DNA from 4 places in the Neorhizobium sp. T25_13 genome. Region 4 is predicted to be linked to each of the others. Evidence: predicted binding sites of a transcription regulator. Region 4 holds the regulator's gene; each other region holds the start of a gene.
What was found. The regulator LexA, encoded in region 4, represses DNA repair genes until DNA is damaged. The targets are predictions, from matches to a motif close to TGTTCNNNNTGTGTTCNG.
Positions count from the first base shown of each region.

Region 1: recA (recombinase RecA) is a predicted target of LexA. The motif match lies at 2,108-2,125, and genes of this name have one in related genera.
Region 2: C5J22_RS11110 (ATP-dependent helicase) is a predicted target of LexA. The motif match lies at 2,186-2,203, and genes of this name have one in related genera.
Region 3: C5J22_RS18860 (ImuA family protein) is a predicted target of LexA. The motif match lies at 1,720-1,737, and genes of this name have one in related genera.

Region 1 covers NZ_PVBI01000014.1:101,200-104,988, reverse strand. The annotation lists gene alaS (alanine--tRNA ligase) at 1-774, opposite strand, end outside; gene recA (recombinase RecA) at 960-2,048, opposite strand; gene cckA (cell cycle histidine kinase CckA) at 2,294-3,789, opposite strand, start outside.
Region 2 covers NZ_PVBI01000004.1:186,191-189,979, reverse strand. The annotation lists gene C5J22_RS11110 (ATP-dependent helicase) at 1-2,146, opposite strand, end outside; gene C5J22_RS11105 (efflux RND transporter periplasmic adaptor subunit) at 2,425-3,666, shown strand; gene C5J22_RS11100 (efflux RND transporter permease subunit) at 3,663-3,789, shown strand, end outside.
Region 3 covers NZ_PVBI01000007.1:333,032-336,820, forward strand. The annotation lists gene C5J22_RS18855 (DNA polymerase Y family protein) at 1-987, opposite strand, end outside; gene C5J22_RS18860 (ImuA family protein) at 908-1,660, opposite strand; gene C5J22_RS18870 (SOS response-associated peptidase family protein) at 2,068-2,580, opposite strand; gene C5J22_RS18875 (SOS response-associated peptidase) at 2,632-3,222, shown strand; gene ligD (DNA ligase D) at 3,451-3,789, shown strand, end outside.
Region 4 covers NZ_PVBI01000002.1:633,651-637,439, forward strand. The annotation lists gene C5J22_RS06710 (ComEC/Rec2 family competence protein) at 1-1,510, shown strand, start outside; gene lexA (transcriptional repressor LexA) at 1,491-2,210, opposite strand; gene C5J22_RS06720 (VOC family protein) at 2,411-3,283, shown strand; gene kdsA (3-deoxy-8-phosphooctulonate synthase) at 3,288-3,789, shown strand, end outside.

The DNA.
Region 1 (3,789 bases), on a different contig from region 4:
TTCCGAGGCAGAGATCAGGGCGCGGAACAGGTCGATATCGTAATTGTCGTGCTGCCCCTGCAGGACGGCTGCAACACGCTCCAGGCCCATGCCGGTGTCGATCGACGGGCGCGGCAGGTCGATCCGTTCTTCCTTCGTCACCTGCTCGTACTGCATGAAGACGAGGTTCCAGATCTCGATGAACCGGTCGCCGTCCTCTTCCGGCGAACCGGGCGGGCCGCCCCAGATATGGTCGCCGTGGTCATAGAAGATTTCCGAGCACGGGCCGCAGGGACCGGTATCGCCCATCGCCCAGAAATTGTCGCTGGTCGGAATGCGGATGATCCTGTCGTCCGAAAGACCGGCGATCTTCTTCCAGAGGTCGAAAGCCTCGTCATCGGTGTGGTAGACGGTGACCAGGAGGCGCTTGGCGTCGAGGCCGAATTCCTTGGTGATCAGGTTCCAGGCAAGCTCGATCGCATTCGCCTTGAAATAGTCGCCGAAGGAGAAATTGCCGAGCATTTCGAAGAAGGTGTGGTGACGAGCGGTATAACCGACATTGTCGAGGTCGTTATGCTTGCCACCGGCGCGAACGCATTTCTGTGCCGTCGTCGCGGTCGTATAGGGGCGTTTTTCAAGACCGGTGAACACGTTCTTGAACTGAACCATGCCGGCATTGGTGAACATCAGCGTCGGATCGTTGCGCGGCACCAGCGGACTGGAGGAGACGACCTCGTGTCCGTTCTTTCGGAAATAGTCGAGGAAGGTCGACCGGATTTCATTCACGCCGCTCATGCTACGCCCTTTTTACCGCCGGATGCGGTCCTATTATTCGAAAACCAAAGGCTTGTATCGCCCACACCCCCAACTGTCCAGCCGCCCCGCCGCCTAACCGAACGAGAAACCGGCCGCACATCTTTCCATGCGCGGCCGGTTCAAAAGCAATCAGCCGGAGAAAACTCCGAGTGCGGCGGGAGGGCTTACATATCTGCAGCCGCGTCGCCGTCGTCAGCGTCCGGGCCGCCATTCTGCAGGAAACGGTCGGCGATGAGGCCGGCATTCTGGCGGAGCGACGTCTCGATCTCGCGGGCGAGTTCGGGATTGTCACGCAGGAAGGTCTTGGCGTTCTCGCGGCCCTGGCCGAGGCGCTGGCTGTTATAGGAGAACCAGGCACCTGACTTCTCGACGATGCCGGCCTTGACGCCGAGATCCACCAGTTCGCCGGTCTTGGAAACGCCTTCGCCATACATGATGTCGAATTCGACCTGCTTGAAGGGAGGCGCCATCTTGTTCTTGACGACCTTGACGCGGGTCTGGTTGCCGACCACTTCCTCGCGTTCCTTGACCTGGCCGATACGGCGGATGTCGAGGCGAACAGAGGCGTAGAATTTCAAGGCGTTGCCACCGGTGGTGGTTTCGGGGGAACCGAACATCACACCGATCTTCATGCGGATCTGGTTGATGAAGATCACCATCGTATTCGACTTGGAAATCGAAGCGGTGAGCTTGCGCAGCGCCTGGCTCATCAGGCGTGCCTGAAGGCCCGGCAGGCTGTCGCCCATTTCGCCCTCGATTTCGGCGCGCGGCGTCAATGCCGCAACCGAATCGATAACGAGCACATCGACGGCACCGGAACGGACCAGCGTGTCGGTGATTTCAAGCGCCTGCTCGCCGGTATCCGGCTGCGAGATCAGAAGGTTCTGGAGATCGACGCCAAGCTTGCGGGCATAGACCGGGTCGAGCGCATGTTCGGCATCGACGAAGGCGCAGATGCCGCCCTTCTTCTGGGCTTCGGCGATCGTCTGCAATGCAAGCGTCGTCTTGCCGGAGCTTTCCGGGCCGTAGATTTCAACGATGCGGCCCTTCGGCAGGCCGCCAATGCCGAGCGCGATATCGAGGCTGAGAGAGCCGGTGGAAACCGTCTCGATTTCGACAATGCTCTCGTTTGCACCGAGCTTCATGATCGATCCCTTACCGAAGGACCGTTCGATCTGCGACAATGCCGCTTCCAGCGCCTTACTCTTGTCCACGCCTTTATCCTCTACGAGCCGCAAACTATTCTGTGCCATCTGGTCCCACCTTTAGGTTATTGCCGCCGCGCACGCAATGAAGCAGCCGATAAAGGTGATGTACCTATTTTGTTCTCATTTGACAAGGGTCGCTCAAGCGATTGAGTCAAAATAGATATTTCGATTTCGTTCTCAGGATGTTCACGCCCGCCTGGGTGTGGAAAATTCCCGTTTGAAATCAAAGCTGCGCCGCAATTTGACGAGGAAATCGCGGCGCTTGAAATTTATGAGAGACAATCCGATTCTCACTCCGAATCGAGCATTTCCCGGACCGCCACGGCAAGCTGCTTCAGCGAGAAGGGCTTCGGCAGGAAGCCGAACTTGGCGTCGGCCGGCAGGTTGCGGGCAAACGCATCCTCGGCATAGCCCGAAACGAAGATGAACTTCATGTCCGGATAGATCTTGCGCAGCTCGGTCAAAAGCGTCGGCCCATCCATTTCCGGCATGACGACGTCGGAGACGACGATATCCACCTTGCCCTGCAGCTCTTCCATGATGTCGAGCGCTTCGGTGCCGGAACCCGCCTCGTGCACGGTGTAGCCACGGGTTTCCAGCATGCGCTTGCCGCCGCGGCGGACGGCCTCCTCGTCCTCGACGAGCAGGACCACCGCCGACTTTCCCGTGAGGTCGAGGTCGTCGGAAGCAGGCGTCGACACGACAGGCGCGATAGCGGCCGGCTGCGCCTGCGTACCGGTTGCGGTAACGTCCTGGACGATGACAGGCGTTTCGGGAATGTGGCGTGGCAGGAACATGCGGAAACTCGTGCCGCGTCCGACTTCCGATTCGGGATAGATATAGCCGCCGGACTGTTTGACGATGCCGTAGACCATCGAGAGGCCGAGGCCGGTGCCCTTGCCCACTTCCTTGGTGGTGAAGAACGGTTCGAAGATCTTGTCCATGATTTCGGGCGAAATGCCCGTGCCGGTGTCGGAAACCTCGACCATCACGAAATCCTCGGCCGGCAGATCCGCCTGGTTGAAACCGCCGGCATCCTCGGCGGATACATTGCGGGTCTTGATCAGGATCGTGCCGCCCTGGGGCATGGCATCGCGCGCGTTGACGCAGAGGTTGATCAGCACCTGCTCGAATTGCGACAGGTCGGTGCGCACCGGCCAGAGATCGCGGCCGTAGTCCACTTCGAGCTTCACATTGGTGCCGGAGATCAGCCGGTCGACCAGCATGCGCAGGTCGCCGACGACATCGGTGAGGTTCAGCACCGCCGGACGCATGGTCTGCTTGCGCGAGAAAGCGAGCAGCTGGCGCACCAGCACGGCGGCGCGGTTGGCGTTGCGCTTGATCTCCATCAGGTCGGCAAAGCTCGCGTCGGAGGGGCGCGCCTGCAGCAGGAGGTGATCGGAGGACAGAAGGATCGCGGTCAGGACGTTGTTGAAGTCGTGGGCGATGCCGCCCGCCAGCGTGCCGACCGCATTGAGCTTCTGGGTCTGGGCCATCTGGGTTTCGAGCGCCTTCTGCTCGGTCGTCTCGACGGCGTAGACGATCGCGGCTTCTTCCGGCGCCTCGTCGCTCTCGTCGATCACGGCGTTCACATAGAAGCGCACATAGCGGTTCTCGTCACCGGGGTGGCGCGAATCAATCGGGGCGATATCGCCCTGCCCGTCCTTGGCAGCGGCAATCGCCTGCATCAGATGCTGGCGTGAATTGTCGTGAACGATGCGGTCGAGTTCGATACCGGCATCCACGTCGTCGCGGGAAACGACGCCGGCAAACAGTTTGAGGAACG
Region 2 (3,789 bases), on a different contig from region 4:
CCTTGTCGAAACGCGACTGGCCGTAGCCGCCGCGCCCGCCATAACCGCCGTAATTGCTGTCTGAGGCTGCGACGTCCACATGGGCTGCCGGTAGTTCATCGAGGAAGCGCGACGGCATGGTCGACTGCCAGAGGCCGTGGATGCGGCGGTTCGAGACGAACCAGATGTGGCAGCGGTGTTTGGCGCGCGTCAGGCCGACATAGGCGAGGCGGCGTTCTTCTTCCAGCCCTGAACGGCCGCCCTCGTCGAGCGCCCGCTGGTGCGGAAACAGGCCTTCCTCCCAGCCGGGCAGGAAGACGGTGTCGAATTCCAGGCCCTTGGCCGAATGCAGCGTCATGATCGACACGGCGTCGAGGTTTTCGTTGTTCTCGGCATCCATGACCAGCGAGACGTGTTCGAGGAAACCGCGCATGCTCTCGAAGGCTTCCATGGAACGGACCAGTTCCTTGAGGTTTTCCAGCCGTCCCGGCGCTTCCGCCGATTTGTCGTTCTGCCACATGGCGGTATAGCCGCTCTCGTCGAGGATCTGCTCGGCAAGCGTGGTGTGGAGCGTGTTTTCGAGCAGGCCCTGCCAGCGGCGGAAGTCGGTGACCACGTCGAACAGCGCCTTGCGCGCCTTCGGCTTCATCTCGTCCGTCTCGATGAGGTCGGCCGCCGCCTGCAGCATGGGGATGTCGCGGGCGCGGGCATAGTCGTGCAGGTAGCGCACGGTCGTGTCGCCGAGGCCACGCTTCGGGGTGTTGATGATCCGCTCGAAGGCGAGGTCGTCGGAGGGCTGGCAGACCATGCGGAAATAGGCCATGGCGTCGCGGATTTCGAGCCGCTCGTAGAAGCGCGGGCCGCCGATGACGCGGTAGTTGAGGCCTAGTGTCACGAACCGGTCTTCGAACTCGCGCATCTGGAACGAGGCGCGCACCAGGATCGCCATGTCGTTGAGCTTGTGCTTGCCGCGCTGGAGGTTCTCGATCTCCTCGCCGACGGCGCGCGCTTCCTCTTCCGAATCCCAGGCTGCATGTACCACGACTTTCTCGTCGTCGGGGTCGGAGCGGTCGGTGAACAGGGTCTTGCCGAGGCGGCCCTCGTTATGGGCGATCAGATGGCCGGCGGCGCCGAGGATGTGTTCGGTGGAGCGGTAGTTGCGCTCCAGCTTGATCACCTTGGCGCCCGGAAAATCCTTCTCGAAGCGCAGGATGTTGTCGACTTCCGCGCCGCGCCAGCCATAGATCGACTGGTCGTCGTCGCCGACGCAGCAGACGTTCTGGGGAACGTCCTTCGGCCGCTGTGCAAGCAGCCGCAGCCACATGTACTGGGCCGTGTTGGTGTCCTGGTACTCGTCGACGAGGATGTAGCGGAACTTGCCGTGATATTCCTTGAGAAGATCCGGGTTCTTGCGGAGGATCGCGATCGGATGCAGCAGAAGATCGCCGAAATCGCAGGCGTTCAGCGTGCGAAGCCGCGCCTGGTAGGCGGCGTAGAGCTCGCGGCCCTTGCCGTTGGCAAACGCACGGGCGTCGCCTTCGGCAATGTCCGGCGGCGTCAGGCCCTTGTTCTTCCAGGTGTCGATCATGCCGGCGAACTGTTTTGCCGGCCAGCGCTTGTCGTCCAGCCCCTCGGCCTGGATGAGCTGCTTGATCAGCCGCACCACGTCGTCGGTATCGAGGATGGTGAAGTCGGAGCGAAGGCCGGCGAGTTCCGCATGGCGGCGCAGCAGTTTCACGCCGATCGAGTGGAAGGTGCCCATCCAGGGCATGCCCTCGACCGCGCCGCCGACCAGAACGCCGACGCGTTCCTTCATCTCGCGCGCTGCCTTGTTGGTGAAGGTGACGGCAAGGATCTGCGAAGGGAAGGCCCGGCCGGTCGCGAGGATGTGGGCGATGCGGGTGGTCAGCACCCGCGTCTTGCCCGTGCCCGCGCCCGCGAGCACGAGGACCGGGCCGTCGAGCGTCTCGACCGCTTCGCGCTGTTCCGGGTTGAGGCCTGCGAGATAGTCGGGCGCCCGGTGCTGGTCGCGGGCCGCCATGGCGCGCGCGGCGATGCCGAGGCCGCCGTTTCCGGCCGGCTGCGCCAGGGCGGGGGCCGGGCCCTTGCGCTGCGCCTGCTCAGGTTCTTCGTCGAAGAACGGAATGTCGTCGAAACTGTTCGTCATGCGGCCAATGTAGTGATTCGGACCTGAAAGACCAGAAAATGTTCTGCTTTCATTCCGACTGTTCACACAAGGCAAGGCCAAATTGTGAAGAGGCCGCCGGTTGCCCACTGCGAAAGCGGCGATTTTAGGAGTATATGTATGCCTCCGATCTAACATATGCGTGAAATTTCGTGAGGTTACATTTTTGTAAGGTTGCCGAACACCCATTGCGTGAGCACCCGCAAAAAAGGATACTCCCGAGCAATTATGGCCTCCTGGTGCCGCCATCGGAGAATTGAATGCGGATTTGGAAACAGCTTCTGCTCTGTATCGTAGTCCTGGCCGGAGCGCTCGGCCTGTGGGTCTACCTGGTGCCGAGCGCCGGCGGAACCCTGACAAAGATGGGCGTTCCCGGTGAAGTGATCGCCGCCGTCATTCCGAGAACCGCAGCCCAGCCCGCACCGGCTCCAGCGGGTGCAAACGGCAATGCTGCGGCGCGTCCGCAAGGCGAGGGCGCTGCGCAGAATGGGCAGCGCGGGGCAGGCGGCCAGGGTGGTGCCCAGGGCGGGGGCCAGGGTGGCAACCGGGCGACCCTCGTCGTTGCTCAGCCGGTCGCGATCGGCACCGTCAACGACCGCCTCTCGGCGATCGGCAGCGGTCAGGCCATCCAGTCGGTCGTCGTCATGCCGCAGGCTTCCGGTACCATCAACGAGATCATGGTGACGTCGGGCCAAAAGGTCACCAAGGGCCAGGTTCTCGCCCGCCTCGATGACGAAGAGCAGACGATCGAGCGCGACAAGGCGCGGGTGGCGCTGGCCAGCGCCCAGGAAAAATCCGCTTCCTACAAGAACCTGCAGTCGTTCTCGCGCCTCGACGTTTTCGATGCGCAGATCGCCGAACAGGCCGCAAAACTCGCACTCTCCACCGCCGAACTCAATCTCAGGCGCCGCGATATCGCCGCCCCGATCGACGGCATTGCCGGCATCGTCGCGGTCAATATCGGCGACAACGTCACCACCCAGACCAATATCGTGACGATCGACGACCGCACGGCCATTCTGGTCGACTTCTGGGCGCCGGAGCGTTTCGCGGTTGCGATCGAGCCGAGCCAGCCGGTCGAGGCGAGCTCGATCGCCCGTCCGGGCCAGGTCTTTTCCGGCAAGGTCGAGGCGATCGACAACCGCATCGATCCGGCAAGCCGCACGATGCGCATCCGCGCCCGGGTCGAAAATCCGGGCGATGTGCTGCGCGCCGGCATGGCCTTCAACGTCGGCATGCGCTTTGCCGGCGAACGATATCCGGCGGTCGATCCGCTCGCCATCCAGTGGGACGGCGAAGGTTCGTATGTCTGGCAGGTCAGGGACAACAAGTCCGTCAAGACCCGGGTGCGCGTCGTCCAGCGCAACCCCGACGCGGTCCTCGTGGGCGGCGAGCTCAAAGAGGGCGACAGGATCGTGACCGAAGGTCTGCAGCGTGTGAGGGAAGGGGCTCCGGTCCGGATCTTGGGCGCGCCGGAAACGGCTGAGGTGGCGCGCCAATGAAGATCGAACTCCCAGGCGTTGGCCATGACGACGAGGGGAAGGCCGAGGCGGAGAAATCCGCGCAGAGCTTTACCGCCCTCTTCGTCCGCCGGCCGATCCTTGCCGCGGTTCTGAACACGCTGC
Region 3 (3,789 bases), on a different contig from region 4:
CTCGATCCCGAAACCGGGCTCGATCTTTTCCGTCCGGTCGCGAAATAGCTTCGTCAGCCAGACGACATCGCGCACCGGCTTCACCGTGCCGGCGCGGATTGCCTGCCGTGTTCCGTCAACCTTCTCGACGATCAGGTCGGCGCGCCGAACACCAAGGCCGCGCCTTTGCAGCTCCTCGATCAGTTGCACGACCAGCCGGCCGACATATTTGTCGATGGTTTCGGAAGCACCGATCGGTTCGGCGAAGGCGCGGCTCACTTCGACGAGCTCGGCGGTGCGGATCGGATCGATCGGTTCAGGGACCGGGCCGAACATCTGGTCGAGCCGCCGGCCAATCTCCGGACCAAAACGAAGCGTCAGCGGCGCGCGCGGCGTATTGGCCAATTCGCCGATCGTCTGGAAGCCAAGCGTGCGCAGATCGCCGACGACTTTCCCGGGAAGGCGCAGCAACGATATCGGCAGCTTTTCGACGGCGCGGACGGTCTGACCTGAAGGCACGATGACCGTTTCGCGGCTGATGGCACGCGCACAGGCGTGGGCCGCACCCCAGGTGTCGGCGATCGCGACTCGGGGTGTGAGTTTTTTTGCCAGGAACTGATTGGCGATCTTCGTCACCATGGCGAGCTCGCCGCCTTGCAGGTGATCGGCACCCTCGGTGTCCATGACGATCCCGTCGATCCCATCGACGGCGACGATCGGCGAATAGAGCGTTAGCGCCCAGAGGGTAATGCGTTCGAGTGCTGCGGCATCCTTTGTAGGATCCGCATCGACCAGCATCAGGCCGCGGAACAACGCCTGTGCCTTGGCCGCCGGCATGCCGACATGAACGCCGGCTTTCCTGGCGGCCGCGTCGGCGGCCGATACCCAGCGCTTCGAGCCGCTCCTGGCGATCACGGCGATCGCCTGTTCAGGCGGAATAGACGGATCGGCGCGACGAATGCGATCCGTCGGCAGATCCGGAAGATAGATCGAGACAACCCTTGTCATCGCACGCCCTCACGAGAAACTCAGCACATTCACCCGCTTTCACGCGCATCAATTCCAGCAACCATTGAGCCCTCCCCACACCCGGCACCGGCAATTCCTCCGACGGCATGACGCTCACCCGCCACCTCGTGGTCGACGCCGTCGGCTGCCCGAAGTCATTGGCCTCCGTCTGCCGTCGCCAGCGTCGCACGGCGAGCGCCATCGTGCCCGTTTGCTCGGCCGCCAGCTGCAGCCGGCGCGAACTGACCATCGGCAGGCGAACGAGTTCACCGACGACGGCGCCGAGCCCGCCGAAGGACAGCCCCTCCTCCATGTTTGCCAAAACGTCTTCTTCTTTGTCGGACTCGACGAAGATCACCCGGTCGGGTTGGAGACCGACCTGGGCGAGCGCAGGAAAAAACAGGTCCGGCCGCGTCAGGCACCAGACGATCGGACCTTTGGTGCGGGCCGCGATGCCCGCCGCACAGAGGGCCGCCGCCGCACCATCCACCGTGCCCGACCCGCCGCCTGCAAATTCGTGCAGGGCGCCATAGGCCAGGCCACCTCCCGGCAGGACCGCATCGATTTCCGGCACCCCAAAGGACAGACAGCCGGCCTTTCTGGCTGACACGCCCTCCAGCGAGGCAATGCGCTCGCGCAGATCGGAAATCACCCTTTCGCGGGCAGCAGTCATCGTTCACGGCTCCCTTCAAGGTCGTGTTGGCGGCCGACATCATGTCGAGCAAATGTGGATGTTCTCTTTCTGTTCCGGTCGAATAAAAGAGTCAAGCAACCGGAGGAATGGGAATATTATCCTGGACATTAGGAATCGGAAGAATACTCAGAAGAATCAGCCCAATAGCGGCTGGCAGACTTTTTTGGAGCGCTGCGTGCGCTCGCTACTCCTTGGTGTGAATTGCGGGGACAAGTCGGGATCGTCGTAGTGTCTGCGAATTTCTTCTCGATCCCCGCGCATGAGGGCACCCCACCGACAAAACGTCGCGGATCAAGCGGCCGGACGGTCATGGCCGCCCGCCCGACGTGTTGCTGTCCTCACTGGCGCAACGCAGGTGATAAGGCGCCGCAGTTGCGGCTCGCGCTTTAGACCGCCAATCTTGACTGGAACGAAGCGTTCGAAAGAGGCTTGACGCGGAATGTACCTGCCGGGAGTGGCCGCAGGATTTCATCTTCCGCTACGACCCCATCGAGCCAGTCCATCCGCCGATCGCGCGTCAGCACCGCCATCTGCCGGTCATGGTAGGGTGCGATGTCGACATTCGCCTCGATCGTCAGGACGGCATAGGCCTCCGGCCAGCCATGGGACGCCTGCCGCCAGATACCCGCGAAATAGAACCAGTCACCGTTCTTGAGCGAGAAACAGAAGTTCCTCGCCCCACTGCGATGGCGAAACTCGGATGCCGGCACCAGACAGCGGTGGTGGGTTGGAAACGTCCTTCCTTCAGAGCGGACGACATTGGCCGCGCGTGGGCCGCCATCGAGCCGACGCAACCCCCAGGGCAGCTCCACCATCTCCACATCGCCGTCATGCCGTCTTATGATGACGCGGCGCTCGTCGAGCGGGGCGTCGGACTGGAAAACCTTCGCGTTCATCATATGTAGAACATAGCAAGAACCAGGCTTCACAACAAGAACTGCGAGGAAAGCATGTGCAATGATTATCGGCTGATGGTGGACGTGGCGTCGATTGTGGAGGACTTCACCCATCTCAAGATCAAGATCCGCTTTGGTGAAGGTGCACCGAACGTTGAGGCACGCGAAGACATCAAGATCACAGATATGGCGCCGATCATCCGCACAATCGAGGGAACGCGCGACGAGGCCGGCCTCGTCCAGCGCCGATGGAGTTGGCCTGGCCAGAACAAGCGGCCGGTCTATAATTTCCGCTCCGATGGACGCGAGTTCGATTCTAACCGATGCCTGATCGTCGCCGATGGTTTCTACGAGTTCACCGAACCAACCGAAAAAGGCAAAAAGCGCAAGGACAAGTGGCTGTTCACCAAGAAGGACGAACCAATTTTCTGCATCGCCGGCATCTGGCGCGAGACGGATGACGTCGGGCAAGCCTTCACCATGCTGACGATCGAGCCTGGCCCGGATATCGCGCCTTATCACGACCGGCAGATCGTCATCCTCGAACGGGACGCCTGGGGCGACTGGCTCGATCCATCTGTCTCGGCGAAGTCTCTGATCAGGCCGCTTCCCGCCGGCACACTCCACGTCGAGCAGGTCGGCTGACGCGCTTTCTGTTTCCATCACCGCATCTCAACGGGCTGAGTTGGAACAAAATGCGGGCTGGATGCTTCTCAGTTCCGAGGTTGCGTGCCGTGTCAACTGGACGTGACAGGGGTGATGAACGCTCTCCTTGCGGCCAACGAAATGGCAGTCGAGCGTCCCACCTGTCCAGCCCGCGCCTCAGCTCCGTCGTCATTCGACGCGGATGGCGGAAGTGTCCCGGGGACCGCGATGGCCAGCGACAAGCTCTCAAAATACAAGCAGAAACGTGATTTTCTAAAGACGCAGGAGCCGAGCGGAAAGGCGAAGCTGAAGGCATCGAACCGCCGTCGCTTCGTCATCCAGAAACATGACGCGACGCGGCTGCATTACGATCTTCGCCTTGAACTAGATGGGGTATTCAAGTCCTGGGCGGTGACCAAGGGACCGTCGCTCGATCCACACGACAAGCGTCTTTCCGTCGAGGTCGAGGATCATCCGCTCGACTATGGCGACTTTGAAGGCACGATCCCGAAAGGCCAGTATGGCGGTGGCACGGTCATGCTCTGGGACCGTGGCTATTGGGAGCCG
Region 4 (3,789 bases):
CGTCGCTATTTCCGGGCTCAACATGGCGCTCGCCGCCGGCATCTTCTTTGTCGGCGTGCGCACCGTGCTTTCCGTCTTCACGGGCTTCGCCCAGGCCTATCCGGTCAAGAAGATCGCCGCACTCGGCGCCCTGATGATGGCGACGGCCTATTACCTGATCTCCGGTTTCGGCGTTTCCGCCGAGCGGGCCTATATCATGATGGCGATCATGCTGGTCGCGGTGCTTTTCGATCGGCCATCGATCAGCCTGCGCAATGTGGCGCTGTCTGCCCTGGTCATCATCGCCATGTCGCCCTCGGAAATATTGGGGCCGAGCTTCCAGATGTCGTTTGCCGCCACCGCCGCCCTTGTCGCCGGCTACGCACTCTGGAAACACAGGGCAGAACGCCGCGATCCCGAACCTCTGCCATTCCGTCACCCTGTGGTGACGCCGGTGCTGGCATCCTGGAATTTCGCGGCCGGCATCTTCGTGACCTCGCTGATCGGCGGCATCTCGACCGCCATGTTCTCGGTCGAGCATTTCCACCGTATCGCCACCTACGGCCTTGCCGCCAACCTCGCCGCCATGCCGATCATCTCCTTTGTGGTCATGCCGGCGGGGCTGGCCGGCATGCTGCTGATGCCGTTCGGCCTCGATGCGCCCTTCATGAAGCTCATGGGCATCGGCCTGGGATGGGTGATCGCCATCGCCAAACACGTCGCCGCCTGGGGCGGCGATGTCGGCATAGGGCGACAGCATCCCTGGTTCCTGACCGTGTCGACGGCAGGTTTCCTGCTGCTGACGCTCATGAGGACGAGACTGAGACTGATAGGCCTGCCGCTGATGGTGACCGCTCTGCTGCTTTCCTGGCATGAGCGGTCGATGCCGCTGCCGGATATACTGATCTCGGAAGACGGGACGATGGTCGCACTTGTAGACGGGGAAGGGGTGACCACCAATCGCGCCCGCCCGCCCGACTTTGTCTACGGCCAATGGAAGAGGGCGCTTCTGCTCGGCGATCCCACCAAGCCTGAAATGTCGCCATCCAGGGACAAGCCCCCCGACGACAAGCAGCCCGGCGAGAAAACCAACGAGCGCCGCGAACTGACCCCGCAGCAACTGGAAACGGCAAAGTCGAGGATAAAACAGGCGCCCGTCGGCCGCTTCACCTGCGAGCCGACGGCCTGGTGTGCGGCAAGCACGGGCAAGGGCATCGTTATCGCTGTCGAGGACGGCCGTTATGCGGGTGCCGCCTGCGACGCCGCCAGTCTTGTCATTGCGCCGCGCGCCCGCTTCGACCAATGCCGGTCCGGCGCCCTGATGATTAATGGCGCCACGCTTCGCAAGGCGGGTGCCCTGGAGATTTCCCTCAACGGCGCGACCGACATTCGGCGCTGGCAGATCCGTGCCGCCATGGCGGGCGCAGACCGTCCCTGGAGCCGGCACCGCCACTATGATTGGCGAAGCCAGGGTTTCGATAGTTCATTGCCGGAACCGCTCCGGCAGATGATCAGTGATACCGGCGGATGAGGCCGACGAGCTTGCCCTGGATCTTCACCCGGTCCGGCCCAAAGATGCGGGTTTCGTAGGCTGGGTTGGCGGCTTCGAGGGCGATGGAGGCGCCGCGGCGGCGGAAGCGCTTCAGCGTCGCTTCCTCGTCGTCCACCAGCGCCACGACGATATCGCCCGGATTGGCCGTATTGCTGTTGCGGATGATCACGGTATCGCCGTCGAGAATGCCGGCCTCGATCATCGAATCGCCCTTGACCTCGAGCGCATAATGTTCGCCGGAACCGAGCATCTCGGCCGGCACGGCGATGTCGTGCGTGTTGTTCTGGATCGCCGAGATCGGCACGCCGGCAGCGATGCGGCCCATGACCGGAACTGTCGTGGCGTTCGGCGAATCGTCGTTGGCGGCAGGTTTCTGAGGCGCCGCGACCGGCTGCGGTTTGCCGAGGCTGCCCTCGATGACGCTGGGCGAAAAACCACGCCGCGGCTGCATGCTCGGCGAGTAGGCTTCCGGCAGCTTGATGACTTCGAGCGCCCGGGCCCGGTTCGGCAGGCGGCGGATGAAGCCGCGCTCCTCGAGCGCGGTGATCAGGCGGTGGATGCCGGACTTGGACGCGAGGTCGAGAGCATCCTTCATTTCATCGAATGACGGCGGGATGCCGGATTCCTTCATGCGTTCGTGAATGAACAGAAGCAATTCCTGTTGTTTGCGCGTGAGCATCTTTTGGCACCCTCAGAGTCGGAAACAAATCCAGAACGGACACTATATGTTCCATATGTGTTCTGCAAGTCCCTAAATTTCTGTGAAGTATGATGATTTTTTCTTCATAGATGCGTACCAGATATCTCGAGCCACACCACTTGCGCGGCGCGAGCCCGCTGCCAAACTAGCTTTGCGATTCCAATTCCGGGGGCCCTCGCGTGAACGCAAGACCAATCGATCATCTCGTGCTGCCGGTGGCGGGACTTACCGCTGCGCGTTCCCGGCTCACGAAGCTTGGTTTTACAGTTGCGCCCGACGCTTTTCATCCTTTCGGCACAGCCAATGCTTGTGTGTTCTTCTCGGATGGCAGCTATCTGGAGCCGCTGGCTATTGCCAATCGGCGTCATGCAAGCGCTGCCGCCAAACGCGGCAACGTTTTTACCGCACGCGATCTGGCCTTCCGCAAGGCACGTGACAGGCAGGGCTTCTCGGCGCTCGTTGTCGCGACGCGCGACGCGATGGCCGATCACGCGCGTTTCAAGATGCGTGGCATCTCGGCAGGCGACGTGCTGGAATTTTCCCGCGGAATGACCTTGGCCGACGGTTCCGAAATCCAGGCAAGCTTCCGGCTGGCTTTTGCGGGTGATGACCGGGCGCCCGACTTCCTGATGTTTTCCTGCCAGCGGATCAATCCCCTGCCGGCCGATCGCGGCGAACTGGAGCACCATTCCAATGCGGTCATGGGGCTGAGCAAGATCATTCTGTCGGCATCGGCGCCCTCCGATTTCGCACCCCTGGCCGAGCTGGTGCTGATGACGAAGGCGAAGCCAGAGGCTGCTTCGCTCGAGCTTGCGGCGGCAAATGCCCACATTCGCATCCTGCAGGATCACGAACTCGAGGCGGAATTCGCCCTGCCGCCGACGCCGGGTGCCGAGGGGCTGCGCGGCCGGGTGATCATCTTCAAGACGGCCGATCTTGCCGTGACAGAGATCACCCTTGCTGCTAATGACGTCGCATTCGTCCGCCGGGAGGGCCGTGTTCTCGTCTCGGCGGCGCCCGGCCAGGGTGTTTTGTTCGGCTTCGAGGAATAGGTTCATGGAAGTTACCGCAAATTCCAGCGTCTCCGTCGGCGAGGGAGACGGCAAGGTGGTTTTCGCGCAGGACGCAAAACTGTCGCTGATCGCCGGCCCCTGCCAGATGGAAAGCCGCGACCACGCCTTCATGATGGCAGGCGCCCTGAAGGAAGTCTGCGGCAAGCTCGGTATCGGCCTCGTCTACAAATCCTCCTACGACAAGGCCAACCGCACGTCGATTTCCGGCAAGCGCGGCATCGGGCTCGAAACCGCCATGGAGATCTTTGCCGACCTCAAGAAGGAGTTCGGCTTTCCGGTCCTGACCGACATTCACACGGAAGAGCAATGCGCCGTCGTTGCCGAGACGGTCGACATCCTGCAGATCCCGGCTTTCCTCTCCCGCCAGACGGACCTGCTTGTCGCAGCCGCCAAGACCGGCCGCGTCATCAACGTCAAGAAGGGCCAGTTCCTGGCCCCATGGGACATGAAGAACGTGCTTGCCAAGTTCACCCAGAGCGGCAATC